3 regions of the Leifsonia sp. NPDC058248 genome follow, and region 1 is predicted to be linked to each of the others. Evidence: predicted binding sites of a transcription regulator. Region 1 holds the regulator's gene; each other region holds the start of a gene.

Region 1 (6,941 bases):
ATGTGCGCAGGCGGGACGAAATAGGGCACCGCGTCGCGCACCGCGAGATCCCAGCCGTCGTCATGGACCCGGTGATGATGGCTCGAGCACAGGAGCACCCCGTTCGACAGATCGGTCGGACCGGCGTGCGCCTCCCACTATCGGATGTGATGGGCTTCGGTGTAGCGCGGAGGATGCGGGCATCCCGGCCACGCACATCCGTCGTCGCGTTCGGCGAGTGCCAGACGCTGAGCCCTGCTGAAGAGTCTGCAGCTGCGGCCGAGGTCCAGGACTTCGCTGGCACCGCCGAGAACGACCGGGATCACCCGCGCGTCCGCTGCGAGCCGGCGTGCGGCGCCTGCGCTGACCGGCGACGCAACGCCGTCTAGCTGTGCCGTGCCAGTGCCGTGTCGGAGCGTCTCGAGGTCGACGCGGACGACCATCGTGACAGCCGGACCACCCAGTGCGTCACGCTCGGCGCACCCCGCGAAATGCCGGAACACCTCGGCGCCGGCATCCGATCGGTGCTGCGCGATCGTGCGAGGGTCCGGCACGTCAGCGGCCGCGTCTGGCCCCTCCTCGTGGAAGGCGACCGCCTGCGAACCGACCGATTGAAAGCGGACGGAGCGCAGACCGTGCCCGACGACGGCGTCGATCGCCGCGACGACGTAGCCCGCCGACTCCGGATCGAGATACCAGTCGACGTGCGTCATTCCGTCTGCCATCGTTCGGATCGTGAGAGAGCGGCGACGCTTCTGTCGCTCTTCGCGCGGCTCGATGCCGTCTTGATCCAGACGATCCCTGACATGAACGGCGAGGAGACGAAGCTCGGCCACGCTCAGCTCGGCGGCATGGTCGACCAAGAGCCGTTCGCCCTCACCGAGTTCGTCAACGCCGCAATTCGGTGCCGCCCTGTTCAGTTCGCGCACGATGACCGCGGCCTCCTCCACGCTGAGTCGAGGGGCTTCGGCGCGTAACGCGCTCTGCGGCGCCTCGGCTCCGAGCACGTCAGCCCCGAGCACGTCAGTCCCGAGCGCCTCGGAGACGGCGGGAAACCGCGCAGGGAGCCTTTCGCCGACCAGGGAGATCCGCGACGCGACCGCCTCGCCGACCGCACACAGCTGCCGGGCCGCGGGAAGACTGACGCGCCACCGCTCGGCGAGCAGCGACGCGACGCCGGCGTACCCGGCGCGCGTGACAGGGTTCTGCTCTCCGACGACGACCGAGCGCAACGACACCTCGCCGCTCATTCGGACCTTCACCGCATCGAGCTCGGCCTGGAGCTCGCCGAGGGCGCTCAGCGCGCCCAGCAGCTGGTCGCGATCGAGCGCTGCCGGTGCCGCGAATTCGGCAAGCAGCTCCCGCATGCGGGCCGCACGATCGGTAGTCATAGATCGAGTCAATCACAGACCACCGACATTTCGGCGATGAGAAACAGCGCCTGACCAGCACTTAACCCTGTGGATAACTCCAGCCGGAGCGCGCCTGTGGAGGAGGCGACCACCGGCCCAGCCTCACCACCGACCCACCCTCACCACCGACCGAGCGCACCGTTCAGCACGGCCAGCGCCGCCGGACCGGCCGTCGACGTCCGCAGCACGGTCTCACCCAGTCGCACCAGCTCCGCTCCGCCGGCCGTCAGCGCCTCGAGCTCCGCCGGCGCGATTCCGCCTTCGGGTCCGACGACGAGGACGATCGGGCGAGCATCCGGAACCAGCGCGGTGAGCGGCGTGGACGCATCCGGTTCGAGCACCAGCACCCGGGAGTCCGCCCCCAGTGCAGCGACCTGCTTGGTCGAGGCCAGCTCACCGACCTCGGGCACCCAGGCGCGGATCGACTGCTTCGCCGCCTCGCGCACGATCGCCGACCAGCGCTCGCGGCCCTTGGCGACCTTGGCACCCTCCCAGCGGGAGACCGAGCGTGATGCGGCCCATGGAACCACGCGGTCGACGCCCAGCTCGGTCGACGCCTGGATCGCGAGCTCGTCGCGGTCGCCCTTGGCCAGCGCCTGGACCAGCGTGATCGACGGCTGCGGCCGGTCGACCCGCAGGACGGTCTCGACGTCGATGGTGAGTTCCGCCGCTGTCGCGTCGATGACCTCGCCCGTCGCAACCAGGCCGCGGCCGTTGCCGATCATCACCGTCTGCCCGGGCCGGGTGCGGTTGACGGTCGCCGCATGCTTGGCCTCGGCGCCGGTGATGGACAGGCGGGCGCCCACCTCGACGGCTTCGAGGTCTTCGCGGAGGTACAGCGAGCTCACGAGACGCTCAGACGTTGAGGAAGCGGTCGCGCAGCTTGGCGAACAGGCCCTGCTGGAAATGCGCCAGGCTGGGGTCGGCGTGCTTGTGGGTCGCCGCGAACTGCTTGATGAGCTCACGTTCCTTGTGGTCGAGCTTGGTCGGCGTCACGACCTGGATGCCCACGCGCAGGTCTCCCCGCCCGCTGCCGCGGAGGTGCGTGATCCCGCGATCCTTGACGGTGAGGATGTCCGCGCTCTGAACGCCGGCCTTGAGGTCGAGGGAGATGTCGCCGTCGAGGGCCTTGACGGTCGCCGTGGTGCCGAGGATCGCATCCGTCATCGAGACCTCCAGCGTGCACAGGAGGTCGTCGCCGTCGCGGCTGAAGACGTCGTGGTGCTTCACCTTGATCTCGAGGTAGAGGTCGCCGTTCGGGCCGCCCGCGGGGCCCGCCTCGCCGCTGCCCGGCATCTGCAGACGCAGACCGGTGTCGACGCCGGCCGGGATGTCGACCGGCACCGTGCGGCGGGCGCGAACTCGGCCCTGGCCCTGGCAGGTGACGCACGGGGTCGCGATGACGGTGCCGTAGCCGCGGCACGTGCCGCAGGGGCTCGACGTCATGACGTTGCCGAGCAGCGAGCGGACCGAGCGCTGGATGCTGCCGGTGCCGTGGCAGATATCGCAGGTGACGGGAGCCGTGCCCGGCTGGCAGCAGGAGCCATTGCACGTCTCGCAGACGATGGCGGTGTCGACTTCGAGGTCGCGGTGGGTGCCGAAGATGACCTCGTCGAGCTCGACCTCGACGCGGAGCAGCGCATCCTGGCCGCGTTCGCGACGCGACTTGGGTCCGCGGGTGGCGCCGCCGCCTCCGAAGAACGTCTCGAAGATGTCGCCGAAGCCGCCGAAGTTGGCGCCACCGGCCCCGCCGAAGCCGGGCTGCGGACCGAGGTCGTACTGCTCGCGCTGATTGGGGTCGCTCAGCACGTCGTAGGCGTGGGTGACCTGCTTGAACCGCTCGGACGCCTCCGGGCTCGGATTCACATCGGGATGCAGTTCCCGGGCCAGACGGCGGTACGCCTTCTTGATCTCGTCGGGGGTGGCGTTGCGCTCAACGCCCAGGACTTCATAGTGGTCGGCCACGTACGGCTTTTCCTTCTCGTTCGTTTCTTATTCGCCCAGCAGGCGGGAGAGGTAACGGGCGACCGCGCGAACGGCGGCCATGTTGTTGGAGTAGTCCATGCGAAGCGGTCCGAGCACTCCGAGGCGGGCGATGTCCGTGCCGGACGACGTGTACCCGCTCGACAGGATCGAGGTCTCCGCCAGCCCGAAGGCGGCGTTCTCCCGGCCGATGCTCACGGCCACGCCGTGTTGATCCGTGGCCATCTCGCCGAAGAGCCTCAGCAGCACGACCTGCTCCTCGATGGCCTCCAGCACCGGGTAGATGCTCCCGGTGAAATCGTGCTCGGTGCGCACCAGGTTGGCGGCGCCCGCCATGACGAGCTTGTCCTGGCGGTTGGCGGCGATCTGGTCGATGAGCGCGGTCGCAACGGGGTGGACCATCGCACGGGTGCGATCGGTGAGAGCATCCGGGAGGTCGCGGAGCCGGCTCGCGGCGTCCCCGAGCGAGAGCCCCGCTGAGGCGCCGTTGATCGCCCCGCGGATCTCGGCCACGTCTTCGTCGCTCAGGTCGGCGCCGAGCTCGATGGTCCGCTGCTCCACCGCGCCCGAGTCGGTGATGAGCACGCTCAGCAGGCGGCGAGGCGCCAGCATCACGAGCTCGATGTGCCGGATGCGCGAGCGGGTCATCGACGGATACTGGACCAGTGCCACCTGGTTGGTCAGCTGCGAGAGCAGTCTCACCGTGCGGGCGAGCACATCGTCGAGGTCGATGGACTGACCGAGGAACATCTCGATCGCCTGACGCTGCGCCGGACTCAGCGGCCGGACCTCCGCCAGGTGGTCGACGAACAGGCGATAGCCCTTGTCGGTGGGCACCCGTCCGGACGACGTGTGCGGTGCGACGATCAGCTCTTCCTCTTCGAGCGCGGCCATGTCGTTGCGGATGGTCGCGGCCGAGACGCCGAACGCGTGCCGCTCGACGATGCTCTTGGAGCCGACCGGCTCACGGGACGCGACGTAGTCCTGCACGATGACGCGAAGCACTTCGAGGCTCCGATCAGACACCATCCGACTCGCCTCCCGAAAACGTGTTAGCACTCGCTGATCCTGAGTGCTAATCATAACGCGCCGACACGCAGTCACATTCATTGCACCTGCGAGATTCCCGGCAGTACCGTATGCATGCGATGCCACAACAGCGCGGCTCGCACTGATCGGCAGGTCGCGGCCGGCCGAGCGGTTTCGCTTCGAACCATCTCGAACGAAAGGCACCGATCATGAGCGACCAGAACCAGCCTCCGATCGATCCGAACTCCGGCGGAGTCCCCCCGCAACAGCCTCCGCAACCGCCGCAGCAGCCGCAGCAGCCCTACGCGGCGCCGGCCGCTCCGCTCGACCCGGCCCAGGACAAGCAGTGGGCCTCGTTCGCGCACCTGGGCGGCATCCTCTGGATCCTCCCCTCGCTGATCATCTTCCTCGTGTTCAAGGACCGCGGTCAGCTGACCCGTCAGGAGTCAAAGGAAGCCCTCAACTGGCAGATCACCTGGCTCATCGTGTGGCTCGTGTCGTACATCCTCGGCATCGCCCTCATCCTGACGCCGGTCGGCTGGGTGTTCCTCACGCTCATCCCGTGGATCCTGTACGTCGTGAACCTGGTGTTCTCGATTCTCGGTTTCGTGCGCGTCAACAGCGGCGGAACCTACCGCTACCCCGTCAACTTCCGTTTCATCAAGTGACGCGAAGCACTGACCGCACAGCGCGCTGACGCGCTGATCCGGCGAGGTGCCGAGAGGGCCCGATCCTCTCGGCACCTTCTCAGTTTCGACGCTGTGGGCCTACAGTTGGGGACGACACAGGTCCACGACCCGCCCGTTCACGGGCGCAGCCTAGGAGTGAAAATGTCCGCAACGCCCCCGCCTCCCCCGCCCGGCGCCCCGTACGGCGGCGCCCCGCAGCAGCTCAGTCCCTCCGACGAGAAGCTCTGGGCGACCCTCGTGCACATCGGCGGCATCCTGTTCAACTGGATTCCGGCGCTGATCGGATATCTCGTGCTCAAAGACAAGGGCCCGTTCGTGCGCACGCACACCGCGACCGCGCTCAACTTCCAGATCACGATCTTCATCGCGTACGTCGTCGGCTGGATCCTGTCGATCGTCTTCGTCGGCCTGTTCATCCTGCTCGCCGCCTGGGTGATCAACATCGTCTTCAGCATCATCGCGGCGGTCAAGGCGAACCAGGGACAGTTCTACACCTACCCGGTCGCCATCAAGTTCGTCAGCTAGCCGCCGGCCGGCGACGACCTCGTCGAAGACGCGTCAGTCGTCGGCCAGCAGGCGTCGCACCACGGCGTCCGCCAGAAGCCGCCCGCGCAGGGTCAGCTCCACCGATCCGCGCAGGGCGGCTCTCGCGTCTACCAGACCGTCGGCGATGAGACCCGCGACGGCGGTGCGCCCGCGCCCGTCGAGCTCGCCCGTCGACAGGCCGTCCCGGATGCGCGTGAGCAGCAGCACGCGCTCCACCCGCTGCGTCTCGGCGTCGAGCGTCTCGCGTCCGGCCGCGGGAGACTCTCCCGCGAGGATGCGCCCGGCGTAGGCCGCCGGATGCTTGACGTTCCACCAGCGCACGCCGCCCACATGGCTGTGCGCACCGGGCCCGACGCCCCACCAGTCGTGGCCCTGCCAGTACGCGAGGTTGTGACGGGAGCGGTGCGCGTCGTCGGTCGCCCAGTTGCTCACCTCGTACCAGCCGTAGCCGGCGTCGGCGAGGCGCGCATCCGCCAGTTCGTACATGTCGGCCTGCAGGTCTTCGTCGGGCTCGGGCACGACGCCGGACTTGATCTGCCGCGCCAGCTTGGTCCCGGGTTCGACGATCAGCGAGTAGGCCGAGAGGTGGTCGGGAGCGCACGCGATCGCGGCAGCGAGCGAGCGTGACCAGTCGTCGAGCGACTCCCCCGGCGTCCCGTAGATGAGGTCGAGGCTGACCTGCAGACCGGCGTCACGCGCCCACTGCACGACGAGCGGCACGCGCTCGGGGTCGTGAGTGCGCTCGAGGGTCGCGAGCACGTGCGGCACGGCCGACTGCATCCCGAACGAGACCCGCGTGAAACCGGCGTCGGCGAGCCGGAGGAGGTACTCCGCGTCGACCGAGTCGGGATTGGCCTCAGTGGTGACCTCGGCCCCGGGGGCCAGACCCCAGGCGTCGACGACCGCTCCGAGCATCCGGGTCAGGTCGGTCGAGGGCAGCATGGTCGGGGTCCCGCCCCCGAAGAAGACGGTGGAGACGGGACGTTGCGGCAGTCCGCTGGCCGTCAGTGCGCCGGCGGCGAACCCCACCTCATGGATGGCGTGGCTCGCGTAGTCGCTCTGCGAGACGCCGCGCAGTTCGGTGGAGGTGTACGTGTTGAAGTCGCAGTATCCGCAGCGCACGCGGCAGAACGGCACGTGCAGGTAGACGCCGAAGTTGCGCCTGCTCGCATCGTCGAGCGTGGAGGCCGGGAGGAGGCCGTCGGCGGGTGCCGGATCGCCCAGCGGCAGAGCACCGGGCACGTCAGACCGACCGCACGGGAAGGAGCGAGCGCAGGTATTTGGCGGTGTAATGGCGCTGCAC
Region 2 (6,941 bases), on a different contig from region 1:
GGTTCGCAGCCACACCCGAGACGGGCCTCCCGGCGAGCTGACGGCGCCGGGGGCGCCTCCCCGCAATCGAGTCCGGAGTTGTTGGGTCGAAATCGCTCGCTTCGACCCAGCAACTCCGGACTCGATTGCGTGAGGCGTCCCAGTGGCCTGGAGCACCCGGGCACGCAGAAGGGGCGCCTCCGCGAGGAGACGCCCCTTCAGGTGCTGCGGTGAGACTTAGAAGTCCATGCCGCCGGTCGGGTCGCCGGCCGGGGCCGGGTTCTTCTCCGGCTTGTCGGCGACGACGGCCTCGGTGGTGAGGAACAGGCCCGCGATGGACGCCGCGTTCTGCAGCGCCGAGCGGGTGACCTTCACCGGGTCGTTGATGCCGGCGGCGAGCATGTCGACATACTCGCCGGTCGCGGCGTTGAGGCCGTGGCCCACCGGGAGGTTGCGGACCTTCTCGACGACGACGCCGGCCTCGAGGCCTGCGTTGATCGCGATCTGCTTGAGCGGGGCCTCGATGGCGACACGCACGATGTTCGCGCCCGTCGCCTCGTCGCCGGTCAGCTCGAGCTTCTCGAAGGCGGTCTTGCCGGCCTGGATGAGGGCGACGCCACCACCGGCGACGATGCCCTCTTCGACGGCGGCCTTGGCATTGCGCACGGCGTCTTCGATGCGGTGCTTGCGCTCCTTGAGCTCGACCTCGGTGGCCGCTCCGGCCTTGATGACCGCAACACCGCCGGCGAGCTTCGCCAGGCGCTCCTGCAGCTTCTCACGGTCGTAGTCGCTGTCGGTGTTCTCGATCTCCTTGCGGATCTGGGACACGCGTCCCGCGATCTGCTCAGCGTCGCCGGCACCTTCGACGATCGTGGTTTCGTCTTTGGTGACGATGACCTTGCGGGCCGAACCGAGCAGGTCGAGCGTCGCGTTCTCGAGCTTGAGGCCGATCTCCTCGGAGATGACCTGGCCGCCGGTGAGGATCGCGATGTCCTGCAGCTGCGCCTTGCGGCGGTCGCCGAAGCCGGGGGCCTTGACGGCGACCGACTTGAAGATGCCGCGGATCTTGTTCACGACGAGCGTGGCCAGAGCCTCGCCGTCGACGTCCTCCGCGATGATCAGGAGCTGCTTGTTGGCCTGGATCACCTTGTCGACGATCGGGAGCAGGTCTTTGATGCTCGAGATCTTCTGGTTGGCGATCAGGATGTACGGGTCTTCGAAGACCGCTTCCTGGCGCTCGGGGTCGGTGACGAAGTACGGGTTGAGGTAACCCTTGTCGAAGCGCATGCCCTCGGTGAGCTCGAGGGTGGTGCCGAAGGTGTTCGACTCCTCGACGGTGACGACACCCTCTTTGCCGACCTTGTCGATGGCCTCGGCGATCAGGTCGCCGATCTCGGCGTCGCCGGCGGAGATGGACGCGGTGGCGGCGATCTCCTCCTTGGTCTCGACCTCCTTGGCGTTGGCGATGAGCTCGGTCGTCACAGCGGCGACGGCCTTCTCGATGCCACGCTTCAGGGTGATGGGGTCGGCACCGGCGGCCACGTTGCGGAGGCCTTCCTTGACCAGGGCCTGTGCGAGCACGGTGGCCGTGGTGGTTCCGTCGCCGGCCACGTCATCGGTCTTCTTGGCGACCTCCTTGACGAGCTCGGCGCCGATCTTCTCGTAGGGGTCGTCGAGCTCGATCTCCTTGGCGATCGAGACGCCGTCGTTGGTGATCGTGGGGGCGCCCCACTTCTTCTCGAGCACGACGTTGCGACCGCGCGGGCCAAGCGTCACCTTCACGGTGTCGGCCAGGATGTTCAGGCCACGCTCGAGGCCGCGGCGCGCGTCCTCGTTGAAAGCAATGATCTTTGCCATGGTTGTTTCTCGTCCCTCCCGGACGTCTGCGAAAGATGCGAATAGTTAGCACTCGATCAGATGGAGTGCTAAAAGCGATTCTGGCACTCGGGGCTGGAGAGTGCAAGGCGAGTCCCCTGTCAGCAGACAGAAGAGCTCAGCAGACAGAAGAGCGCCGCCCCTCGGGAGGGCGGCGCTCATTCCTTGGTTGGTTGCTGCGTGCTACGCCGGACGCACCGACTCGGCCTGCGGGCCCTTCTGGCCGCTGCCGACTTCGAATACGACCTGCTGGCCCTCCTCGAGGACCTTGTAGCCGCTCATGTCGATCGCGGAGTAGTGAACGAAAACGTCCTGTCCCCCACCTTCGACGGTGATGAAGCCGTAGCCCTTCTCAGCGTTGAACCACTTCACGGTTCCGTTCGCCATGCATTACTCCCATTGCTGTGTTTCGTAGCGACGGCCCATCACCGGCGCGTTGAATCCAGATACTAATGCTTTCATTCCAAGTAATCACCAGTGATTACGGGATTCGAACGGGAAATGACGAGAATTCGTTGGAAGTTAAACACGCATGAAACATGGACCGGTTCCGTCGGCCCCGGCGGCGGGGATCAGCCCTTGTAGTCGCTGCCGACGACGACCGTCAGATCGGCGCCCGTCTCCACGTAGTCCTGCGTCACGGCGATCTTCGCCCCCGGCAGGGACTGCACGACGCCGAGAGCTGCCGCCTGGTTCTTCGGGTCGGAGTAGTAGACGACGGTCTGCGTGAGGTTGTTGTCGCTGGCGTTGGCGCGCGCGCCCACTTTCCAGCCCGCGGCCTGGAGGGTGTCGCCCACCTTGTTGGCGAGGCCCGCCGTGGCGGTTCCGTTCAAGACGTTGACCGAGAGCGCGGGGTTGACCGTCGGGGTGATGGTCGGAGTCGGGGTCGGAGTCTTCGTCGGTGTGGCGCTCGGCGAGCCGAGCTTGCCTGTGAACGAGTTCCCACCGTCGACCAGCGACAGCCCGAAGACCCCGAGCCCCACCAGCACCACCGTGGCGAGCGCCGCCCAGCCGAACCCGATCCAGCCGCGGCCCTTCGGTCGTGGCGCGCGGTGGGCGCCGACGCGGTGCAGATCGTCGGGGATCGTGTCGAAACGGTCCTTCGGGTACTTCTCAGCCATCGTGTCGGTGGTCCTCAGTCGTCGGACGCAAGCGTCCGGGTGCTTCTGGCGGCCAGGCGTGCCTCACGCAGTCGCTGGAGCCGCTTGACGAGCATCGGGTCGTGCTGCAGGGCAGCGGGCGAGTCGATCAACGCCCCAAGCAGCTGATAGTACCGTGCCGCGGACAGGCCGAACTCCTCGCGGATGGCCTGCTCCTTGGCGCCGGCGTGACGCCACCACTGGCGCTCGAAGGCGAGGATCGCCGCGTCGCGCTCGCTCAGCCCGGTGTCGGGATGGCCGGCGGATGCCCGGTCGTCTGCCGCGTTCGCCACCCTCACGCCCTTCCGTTGCCGCCGTTGATCGCTGCCGTATCTCTCCGCCGCCGTCTTCCCGCTGCTCGGGGACATGCTATCCGCGCGATTCTGTGTGTTGCCCCAAGCCCTGCGGCAGGTCGCCGCGAACCTCGAACCGCGGACGTGGCGCGTAATAGAGGACGGAACCGGGAACAGGGACGCGGGTCCGTCCGTTTAGGGTTGTGTCTGACGAAAGGACCCCGCCATGAACTACGACGTCACCAAGAGCAACGATGAGTGGCGCGAGGAGCTCAGCCCCGAGCAGTACGCCGTCCTCCGCGAGGCCGCGACGGAGCGTCCGTGGACCGGCGAGCTCCTCGACGAGGGCCGCGCCGGCCTCTACACCTGTGCCGCCTGTGGCGCCGAGCTGTTCAAGTCCGGCACGAAGTTCGACTCCGGATGCGGCTGGCCGAGCTTCTACGAGTCGGTGCGTCCCGAGGCGGTCCAGCTCCTCGAGGACCGCAGCCTCGGCGTCGTGCGCACGGAGGTGCGCTGCGCATCCTGCGGTTCGCACCTCGGCCACGTCTTCGACGACGGCTTCGGCACGCCGACCGGCGACCGCTACTGCATGAACTCGATCTCGCTCAACTTCACTCCCGGCGAGTGACGGTGCGGCCGATCGTCGACGCCGTCGCCGGGCGTCGTTCCTACTCGCGCGTCACGGAGCAGGCTCCCACGCATGAGGAGCTCCTCGCGCTGGTGGCCGCGGCCGGCCGTGTGGCGGACCACAGCGCCATGCACCCGTGGCGGCTCATCGAGCTCCGCGGAGCCGCACGGGTTCGGCTCGGGGACGCCTTCGTGAAGGACGCCCGCGCGACCGGCCCCGACGCCGAGAAGCTCGCGTCCAAGCCGCTGCGCTCGTCGCTTCTGCTGGCGATCGTGTCGGTGCGGACGAAGAGCGAGAAGGTGCCCGGCTGGGAGCAGGACGCGGTCGCGTCGGGTGTCGCGCACATCCTGAGCCTGCTCCTGCACGACGCCGGCTGGGGCGTCATGTGGCGCACCGGCCACCACACACGCTCCAAAGCCGTACACAAGATGCATGGCCTCGTGAAGAACGAGCGGCTGCTCGGCTGGCTGTACGTCGGCGGCATCCCGGAGGACTCGAAGGAAGGTCACCGCAAGAGCATCGACCCCGGGCGCTTCCTCAGCGCACTCGAGTAGGCAGCCGCCGCCACCGGATGCTCGCGACCGCGACGGCCACGAGGGCGAGCAGGGTTCCCGCGACGGTCGAGAAGGCCACCGGATGCGCGGCGCTCGGCGCGAACAGGTCGAGCAGCAGCGCGGAGAGCAGCTGACCGGCGATCGTCGCCAGACCGAGCACGAGCACGCCCGTCACGCGCACGAGGAGCGCGACACCGCCGATGAACACGCAGCCGATCGCCCCTCCGAGGTAGAGCCACGGCTCCGGCGGCAGCGGCTTCGGCCAGCCCGCGAATGCCGTGTGCACGAGCATCAGCACGAGCAGCACGGCCGTGCCGAGCACGAAGTTGACGAAGGTCGCGGCGAGCGCGCTCTGCGCCACCACCCGCACCTGGCCGTTCACCGCCTGCTGCCAGCCGATTCCGAGGCCGGCGAGGAGCGGGAGCACGAGCATCCAGACCGGGACGTCGCCTCCCAGCTGGCCCGACACTGCCCAGATGACGGCGAAGAGCGCGAGGACCGCACCGACGACCCGCGGGGCACTGAGCGGCCGGGGACCGCCCGGGCCGAGCCCGATGCGGTCGAAGACGAGTCCGCTGATCGTCTGGCCGGCCACTGTGGCCACGGTGAACAAGGCGACGCCGAGGACGGCCGCGGTGAGGCTCTGCGAGAGCACGAAGAACGCGCCGGCCGCCCCGCCGCCCACGTACCACCAGCGGAGTCCGCCGTCACGAAGCGCCGTGCGGACCCGGGCGAGCCCCCGACGGCCGGCCGGAGCCACGGCCAGCCCGATCATGAGGATCACGAGGCCGGACCCGAAGGAGATCAGCGCGGCGGCGAACCCGTCGCCGAGCCGCCTCCCGAGCTCGCCGTTGATCTGGGACTGGACGGCGGCGAGCGCCCCGCAGAGCACCGCGAAGACGATCGCGAGCCACAGGGGCAGGCGGGAACTCGGCGTCGGGGTCACCGCTCAAGCCTAGGGCGACGAGGCCGCGATCCGAACGCCGCGTTCGGGTCTCAGGGCGCGGGCGCCTCGCCGTCGGTCGGCTCGGGCTCGGGCAGCCACGGGATGTTCTCCTCGGGCGCCACCAGTCCCTCGTCGCTCAGGTCGTGGTCGGCGTCGTGCTCTTCCGGCTTCTTGTCGGTCATGCCTCACACCGTACGCTCACGCCGTGCGCTCGCGCCGGTGGGGCGTCGGTGAGCAGGGCGAGCGGCGACTCGACGGCGTCGGCGACATCGCGGAGCATCCCGGCCGCCACCCCACCGTCGGTCACCCGGTGGTCGAACACGAGCGACAGCTGGGCGATCCGGCGCGGCACCACGGCACCGTCGACGACCCACGGGCGCTCGATCATCCGGCCGATCCCGAGGATCGCGACCTCGGGGTGGTTGATGATGGCGGCGCTGCCGTCGACGCCGAGACTGCCGTAGTTGTTGATCGTGAAGGTGGAGCCGGTCAGGTCGGCGGGAGCGAGCGAACCCTCCCGGGCCAGCCGGGTGAGGCGCTCGAATGCGGCGTCGAGCTCGCGGATGGTCATCCGGTCGGCCCTGCGCACCACGGGCACGACGAGGCCGCGCGGCGAGTCGACGGCGAAGCCGAGATTGACGCCCTCGAAGGTCTCCAGGCCCGCGCCGTCGGCGGTGACGCGCCCGGCGAGCTCGGGCCGCCGGGCGAGGGCGGCGAGAGTGAAGCGGGCGATGAAGGAGAGCAGTGACGGCGTGCGGTCGCCGAGCTGGATGCGGCGGCGGGCATCCCACAGCTCGGTCGCGTCGACGTCGACCCACACCGTCGCCTCGGGGATCTCGGTGCGGCTGCGGGTCATGTTCGCGGCGACAGTGCGGCGGAACAGGCCGAACGGTGTGCTGGCCGCGACCGTCAGGCCGGTGCGCGAGTCGAGCTCACCGGACTCCGGGACGAGGTCGGCGTCTTCCGACGGGACGCCGGCCGGGGTGGTCACCGGCTCCGGATGCCCGGCGAGCGCCGCCTCCACATCGCGCCGGGTGATGACGCCGCCCTCTCCCGACGGCGCGATCGACGAGAGGTCGACCCCGTGGGTGCGGGCGAGCGTGCGGACGACCGGCGAGATCACCGGCACGACGCGCGGGGCGGAGGCCGGCGCGGCGGCGGGAGCTGGGGCTGAGGCTGCGGCTGGGGCTGGGGCCGCGACGGTGGCGACGACCGGAGGGGCATCCGTGCCGGTGACGGTGGATGCCCGTCCGCGACGCCGCCGCACGGAATGGGTCGAATCGGTCGTGCCGTAGCCGACCAGCACATGACCTGAGCCGCCGGACTCGGCGGGAGGGGGCGTCTCCGACTCGGCTGCCGCCGGCTCGCGCACCTCGATGAGCGGGGCGCCCACGGCGAGCGCCTCCCCCTCGTCGCCGTGCAGAGCCTCGATGACGCCCGCGTACGGCGAGGGAACCTCGACCACCGACTTGGCGGTCTCGACCTCGGCGATCGGCTGGTCGATCGCGACCTCGTCGCCGACGGCGA
Region 3 (6,941 bases), on a different contig from region 1:
GGCGGCCACACGTCGCTGCTGCTGGTGCGCGACCTCGTCACCGATGTCGAGCTGCTCGGGGAGACCATCGACGACGCCGCCGGCGAGGCCTTCGACAAGGTGGCGCGGGTCCTCGGCCTGCCCTACCCCGGCGGCCCGCAGATCGACCGCGTCGCGGCCGGCGGCGACCCCAAGGCCATCCGTTTCCCGCGTGGCCTCACGAAGCCCAAAGACCTCGAAGCGCACCGCTACGACTTCTCGTTCTCCGGGCTGAAGACCGCGGTCGCCCGATGGGTCGAGCAGCGCCAGGATGCGGGGGAGCCTGTGCCCGTCGCCGACGTCGCCGCGAGCTTCCGTGAGGCGGTCGTCGACGTGCTGCTGACCAAGGCGCTCGCCGCCTGCCGCGACTACGGGGTTCCGCGGCTGCTGCTCGGCGGCGGCGTGGTGGCGAACGCTCGTGTGCGCGAGGTGGCCGCAGAACGGACGGCCGCCGCGGGAGTCGCGCTGCGCATCCCGGCCCTGTCGTTGTGCACCGACAACGGGGCGATGATCGCAGCGCTCGGAGCCCAGCTCATCATGGCCGGCCGCGAGCCGAGCGAGCTCTCGTTCGGGGCTGATTCGACGCTGCCGGTCACGGAGATCCAGGTCGCTCGCTGACACGTCGTACCAGGGTCCCCAATTGGAGTGACGACCGGTTCCGGATGCCCTCAGCGCCGTAGTCTGGAGGCACAGCGCGCGTCGGGGGAGTCCGTTGACACCCTTGGGGCCGCCTGCCACTATGGCTGCGATACAGCTACTTCTCAGAATTCTAAGGAGATTGGCCCCATGACCGATCCGAACGTGCCCGCCGAGCCGACGGAACCCGACGCCCAGAACGGCGCCGTTCCGCCCGCTCCTGCGGATGACACCACCGGCGCCGTTCCGCCCGCGCCCGCGGCGTCGGGACCCGCTGCCCCGGGCGCCCCGGCCGACGGTGCTCCCGCCGCCCCGGTCCCGCCTGCTCCGCCCGCTCCGCCCGCTCCGCCTGTCGCGCCCGGCTACTACGGCCAGCAGCCCGGCTACGGTCAGCCGCCCGCCGCCCCGGCCTACGGTCAGCAGCAGCCGTACGGGCAGCAGCCGTACGGCCAGCAGCCCTACGGCCAGCAGCCGCCGTATGGTCAGCAGCAGCCCTACGGCGCGCCGGCCTACGGTCAGCCGGCCCCCGGCTACGCGCAGCCCTACGCTCCCCAGGCCAAGTCGCCGATCCTGAGCATCCTGTCGATGGTCGGCGGCATCATCGGCATCGTCCTCGGCTGGGTCTACGGCCTCGGTTTCCCCTTCGGCGTGGCCGCCGTGATCCTGGGCTTCATCGGCCGCAAGAAGGAGCCGGCGGCCAAGGGCTTCTGGCTCACCGGCATCATCACCGGTTTCGTCAGCATCGTCATCGCGCTGGTCGTCTGGGCGGTTCTGATCGTCGCGCTGATCGCGCTGTCGGCGTACCGCACGAACCTCCAGTACTGATTCGGGGACTCGTCCTCGAACGCAGGCCGGCCGGCGCTCAGCGCCGGCCGGCTTCTGCTGTTCCAGGAGCCGGAATGCGGTTCGCCCTCAGCCGTCGAGACGCTCGACGAGCAAAGCGGTGTGCTTGCCGCCGACCCGGGTGAGCACGATGGTCGCGGACTCCCCGCCGCTCAGCGACAGCCGCTTGCGCAGGGCGGCGGGGTCGACATCCACCCCCCGCTTCTTGATCTCGAGGGTGCCGATGCCGCGCTCCTTGAGGGCCCGTTTGAGGTCGCGCTCCTGGAACGGGAGCTGCTCGAGCACACGGAATCCCGCGGCGAACGGCGTCTGCGCGGGGGCATCCGTGGTGAAATAGGCGATCCCGTCGCTCACCATGCGGGCGTCGAGCGAGCGGGCGAGGTCGCCGATGAGCCGGGCCCGGATGACCGCCCCGTTCGGCTCGTACAGGTACGCGCCGAGGGTGCCGGTCTCCACATCGTCGCTGTCGGACGCCGCCGTCAGCTCGTGCGCCTCGTCGCCGTGGAGCACCAGAGCAGCGCGCCGGATGCCCGGCCGGGCGAGCGCGCCGAACCAGAGGCCCATCTCGACGAGCTGGCCGTCGACGGAGATCCACTGGGCCTCGGCTGTCGACGGGATGAGGTCGCGGTCGAGTCCGGGCCCGAGCTTCACGCCGACCGAGCGCCCCGTTGCCAGCTCGAAAGCGAAGCCGAGGCTCGGCGAGTACTCGTCGGGGTCGGTGAGACGCGACGTCTGCCCGTGACCGGCCGTGCGGCGCGCGGGGTCGAGGAACACGCCGTCGACGCTCCGCAGGTCGGCGTCTTCGGCACGGCCGAGCTGAACGGTGGCGTTCGGGAAGGGCGCCAGGTTGAAGCTGGCGATCGCGGCGGTGACCTCGTCGGCCTCCACCGCCGTCACCTCGAGCTCGAGCGCGGCGAGAGCCATCGCGTCCCCGCCGATCCCGCAGCCGAGGTCGGCGACATGGTCGAGCTGGGCGGCCGCGAAGCGGCCCGCGTGCCGGGCGGCCACAGACAGGCGGGTGGCCTGCTCGAGCCCGGCCTCGGTGAACAGCATCCGGTCGGCGAACGGACCGAACTTGACCCGCGCCCTGGCGCGCAGCTTGGACTGCGTGAGCACGGCGGCGACGAGGCCCGGCGGGTGGCCCGCTTTGCGTAGATCGCTCACCAGGCGGAGCACGTCGGCCTTCGAGGTGTACGGCGGAAGGGAATCGAGCAGTCGCAGACCTTCGGCCGACAACAGCTCCAGCAGTTCCGACCGTTCCATGCCTTCACGCTACCCTCTTGGCACTCACGTTGCGTGACTGCTAACGAACCCTCTAAACTCGTGTTAGCACTCTCAGTGCGAGTGTGCTAACTCCAGTCTTAGTTCAAGCCAGTGTTTAGTTGAAGAAAGAGGTCAACCGTGTCGGTCTCCATCAAGCCGCTCGAGGATCGCATCGTTATCAAGCAGGTCGAGGCTGAGCAGACCACTGCTTCCGGTCTCGTCATTCCCGACACCGCCAAGGAGAAGCCGCAGGAGGGCGAGGTCATCGCTGTCGGCCCCGGCCGCATCGACGACAACGGCAACCGCGTCCCGATCGACGTCGTCGTCGGCGACAAGGTCCTCTACTCCAAGTACGGCGGAACCGAGGTCGCCTTCTCCGGCGACACGTACCTCGTGCTCTCCGCTCGCGACGTTCTGGCCGTCGTCGTCCGCTGACGACTCGGCTCTGAAGGGCCCGGATGCTTCGGCATCCGGGCCCTTCGTCGTCTCGCGGATGCCGGCCGGCCGTCTGCGCGGTGCGTAGACTCACAGGAATGTCCCAGAGCGAAACCGAATCGGCAGCCGTCACGGCCGCACCGTTGTCCGAGCACCGTCGCTCCGGGATGATCTACGCCATCTCGGCGTATGTGCTGTGGGGCATCCTGCCCATCTACTTCCTGTCGCTCGTGCCCGCCAGCGCGTTCGAGATCGTGGCGTGGCGGGTGCTGTTCTCGCTGGTGTTCTGCGCGATCCTGCTCACGGTCACGCGAAAGTGGCGCGCGTTCGGCGTCCTGCTGCTCAACAAGCGCGTCGTGTTCACGATGGGCGTCGCGGGCGCCCTCATCTACGTCAACTGGCAGACCTATGTGCTCGCCACGGTCTCCGGGCACGTGGTCGAAGCAGCGCTCGGGTACTTCATCAACCCGATCGTCACCGTCTTCCTCGGCGTGCTCGTGCAGCGCGAGAAGCTCCGCGTGGCGCAGTGGGTCGCGGTCGGGGTCAGCGTGGTCGCGGTGATCGTGCTCGCGGTCGGGTACGGGTCGATGCCGTGGATCGCCCTCATCCTGGCCTTCTCCTTCGGGTTGTACGGGCTGATCAAGAAGCGGGTCGGCGGCTCGGTCGACGCCGTCTCCGGCCTCACTCTCGAGACCATCTGGCTCAGCCCGGTGGCCATCGTCCAGCTCATCGTCGTGGGCGCCACCGTCGGAATCACGATCGGCACCATCAGCCCCTGGCACACCGTCGCCATGATCGGCACCGGCGTCATCACCGCCGTTCCGCTGCTGTTCTTCGCCGCCGCCTCCCGACGACTGCCGCTGATCTACATGGGATTCATCCAGTACTTCGCGCCGTTCATCCAGTTCCTGGTCGGTGTCGTGCTGCTGCACGAAGCCATGCCGCCGGAACGCTGGGTCGGGTTCAGCATCGTGTGGCTGGCCCTGCTCATCCTCACCGTCGACATGATCTTCGCCGCGCGCTCCAACCGGCGGGCAGCCGAACTCGACATCGCGACCGTGGAATAAATCCCCAGGGTTCTGCCGTTAGCATTGCCAATACCGCTTGTGAATTCATTGGCCGCGGCGCCGGTGGCGGGCGGATTCTCCCGTTCCTCGCGACGCTTAAAGGGGTGAAATGGATCAGACGGATCCGTTCGGCTTCATCGGTTTGACCTACGACGACGTGATGCTCCTCCCCGGGCACACCGACGTCATCCCCAGTGAGGCGGACACGTCCTCGCAGCTCACCAAGCGCATCCGGGTGGCCTCCCCGCTGCTGTCGAGCGCGATGGACACCGTGACGGAATCGCGCATGGCCATCGCAATGGCACGCAACGGCGGCCTCGGCATCCTGCATCGCAACCTCTCGATCGAAGACCAGGCGGCGCACGTCGACAAGGTCAAGCGGTCCGAGTCGGGCATGATCACGAACCCGGTGACCACGACACCCGACGCCACCGTCGAAGAGGTCGACCTGCTCTGCGGCCAGTTCCGTGTGAGCGGGCTCCCGGTCATCGAGGGCGACGGCACCCTCGTCGGCATCATCACCAACCGCGACATGCGGTTCGTCTCGCCGTTCGAGCGCACCACCACGTACGTCCGCGATGTGATGACGCGTCAGCCGCTCATCACCGCTCCGGTCGGAATCGACCCGGACTCCGCGATCGCCATCTTCGCGCAGCACAAGATCGAGAAGCTGCCGCTGGTCGACGCCGACGGCAAGCTCCGCGGCCTGATCACCGTCAAAGACTTCGACAAGAGCGAGCAGTACCCGAACGCCACCAAAGACGACGAGGGCCGCCTCCGCGTCGGCGCCGCCATCGGCTTCTTCGGCGACGCCTGGGAGCGCGCGATGACGCTGGTCGACGCGGGCGTCGACGTCCTCGTGGTCGACACCGCCAACGGCGACAGCGCCGGCGTGCTCGACATCATCCGCCGCCTCAAGGCGGAGCCGCGTGCCTCGCACGTCGACGTCATCGGCGGCAACGTGGCGACGCGCTCGGGCGCCCAGGCGCTCATCGACGCCGGAGCGGACGCCATCAAGGTGGGCGTCGGACCGGGCTCGATCTGCACCACGCGCGTGGTCGCCGGAGTCGGCGTCCCGCAGGTCACGGCCGTCTACGAGGCTTCTCTCGCCGCCCGCGCGGCCGGTGTCCCGCTCATCGCCGACGGCGGTCTGCAGTATTCGGGCGACATCGCCAAGGCCCTCGTCGCCGGAGCCGACACCGTGATGCTCGGCTCCCTGCTCGCCGGAACGGCCGAGTCGCCCGGCGACCTGGTGTTCGTCAACGGCAAGCAGTTCAAGAACTACCGCGGGATGGGCTCGCTCGGCGCGCTGCAGACCCGCGGCAAGAAGACCTCGTACTCGCGCGACCGCTACTTCCAGGCGGATGTGCCGAGCGACGAGCAGCTCATCGCCGAAGGCATCGAGGGTCAGGTCCCGTATCGCGGCCCGCTCTCGGCCGTCGCCTACCAGCTCATCGGCGGACTCCGCCAGTCGATGTTCTACGTGGGCGCTCGCACCATCCCCGAGCTCAAGGAGCGCGGCAAGTTCGTGCGCATCACCGCGGCCGGGCTCAAGGAGTCCCACCCGCACGACATCCAGATGGTGGTCGAGGCGCCCAACTACCGCCGCTGACCTTCCCGCCCACCGCCCCCCGCTGACCGGCGATTCCGCTGCGGTCCGCCGATCCGCAATCGAGTCCGGACTTGTTGGGTCGAAACTCCGCGTTTCGACCCATTGAGTCCGGACTCGATCGCGTTGCGGAGCGCGATCAGGGTGCGACAGCGGCCAAGCGGAGGATCGCCTCGGTGAGTACGGACGGCGAGCACGCGAAATTGAGCCGCGCGAAGCCGGCGCCCGGGGAGCCGAAGTCGGGGCCGGGCAGGAGCGCGACCCGGGCCTGGTCGAGGGCGACGGCGCTCGGGTCGTCGCCCCAGCCGAGCTCCCGGAAGTCGAGCCACGCCAGATAGCTCGCCCGGGGTTCCCGGTAGCGCACTTCGGGCAGGTACTGGGCCAGCAGCGTCGTGAGCAGGGCGCGGTTCGCCTCGACGGCCTCGAGGACGTCGTCGAGCCAGGGCCCGCCCGCGGTGTACGCGGCCTCGGAGGCGATCCGGCCGAACAGGCTCGTCCGCACCTCGACTTCGTACGGAAGGCCGGAGAGGAGGTCGCTCATCCGGTCGCCCGCTGCGACGAACAGGGCGCACTTGAGCCCGGCGAGGTTCCAGGCCTTGCTCGCGGCGTGGGCGGCGATCCCGTGCTCCCGTGCGGCGTCGGAGACACTGAGGAACGGCGTGAAGGCGGCATCGGAGTGGGTGAGCGGTGCGTGCACCTCGTCGCTCACCACCACGGCGTCGTACCGGGCGGCCAGCTCGGCGACGGCGGCCAGCTCGGCCGCCGTGTGCACGAGCCCGACCGGATTGTGGGGATTGCAGAGCAGGAATGCCCGGGCGCCGGACGCGAACGCCCGCTCGATCCCGGCGAGGTCGAGGGACCATCCGGCGCCGTCGTCGAAGCGGAGCGGAACCTCCTCGACGACTCCGCCCGCCTCCGGCACCATGCCGAAGAACGGCGGATAGACGGGCGGGGTGATGATCACGCGGTCGCCCGGGCGGATGACCAGCCGCAGGGATTCCACGATGACGACGCTCACATCCGTCGTGGTCGTGACGCGCTGCGGGTCCACCTCCCAGCCCCACGTCGAC

The links. Region 1 encodes HrcA, which represses chaperone genes, less so after heat shock. Its sites were predicted from a motif close to TTNGCACTCGNNNNNNNCGAGTGCNAA; they were not measured.
Region 2: groL (chaperonin GroEL) is a predicted target of HrcA. The motif match lies at 1,882-1,908, and genes of this name have one in related genera.
Region 3: groES (co-chaperone GroES) is a predicted target of HrcA. The motif match lies at 2,778-2,804, and genes of this name have one in related genera.

Annotation. Positions count from the first base shown of each region.
Region 1 is NZ_JBHVXB010000002.1:126,613-133,553, reverse strand. Features, by position in the region: gene ACFVV5_RS03725 (DUF222 domain-containing protein) at 138-1,370, opposite strand; gene ACFVV5_RS03720 (16S rRNA (uracil(1498)-N(3))-methyltransferase) at 1,511-2,239, opposite strand; gene dnaJ (molecular chaperone DnaJ) at 2,247-3,356, opposite strand; gene hrcA (heat-inducible transcriptional repressor HrcA) at 3,384-4,403, opposite strand; gene ACFVV5_RS03705 (DUF4870 domain-containing protein) at 4,613-5,071, shown strand; gene ACFVV5_RS03700 (DUF4870 domain-containing protein) at 5,234-5,617, shown strand; gene hemW (radical SAM family heme chaperone HemW) at 5,651-6,880, opposite strand; gene ACFVV5_RS03690 (DUF1990 family protein) at 6,882-6,941, opposite strand, start outside.
Region 2 is NZ_JBHVXB010000012.1:50,896-57,836, forward strand. Features, by position in the region: gene ACFVV5_RS17370 (sensor histidine kinase) at 1-41, shown strand, start outside; gene groL (chaperonin GroEL) at 217-1,836, opposite strand; gene ACFVV5_RS17380 (cold-shock protein) at 2,038-2,241, opposite strand; gene ACFVV5_RS17385 (LytR C-terminal domain-containing protein) at 2,427-2,975, opposite strand; gene ACFVV5_RS17390 (DUF3263 domain-containing protein) at 2,990-3,292, opposite strand; gene msrB (peptide-methionine (R)-S-oxide reductase MsrB) at 3,513-3,914, shown strand; gene ACFVV5_RS17400 (nitroreductase family protein) at 3,911-4,468, shown strand; gene ACFVV5_RS17405 (DMT family transporter) at 4,452-5,414, opposite strand; gene ACFVV5_RS17410 (hypothetical protein) at 5,465-5,596, opposite strand; gene ACFVV5_RS17415 (dihydrolipoamide acetyltransferase family protein) at 5,593-6,941, opposite strand, start outside.
Region 3 is NZ_JBHVXB010000006.1:78,257-85,197, reverse strand. Features, by position in the region: gene tsaD (tRNA (adenosine(37)-N6)-threonylcarbamoyltransferase complex transferase subunit TsaD) at 1-636, shown strand, start outside; gene ACFVV5_RS11190 (DUF4190 domain-containing protein) at 805-1,479, shown strand; gene ACFVV5_RS11185 (SAM-dependent methyltransferase) at 1,567-2,760, opposite strand; gene groES (co-chaperone GroES) at 2,899-3,195, shown strand; gene rarD (EamA family transporter RarD) at 3,294-4,262, shown strand; gene guaB (IMP dehydrogenase) at 4,372-5,874, shown strand; gene ACFVV5_RS11165 (MalY/PatB family protein) at 6,011-6,941, opposite strand, start outside.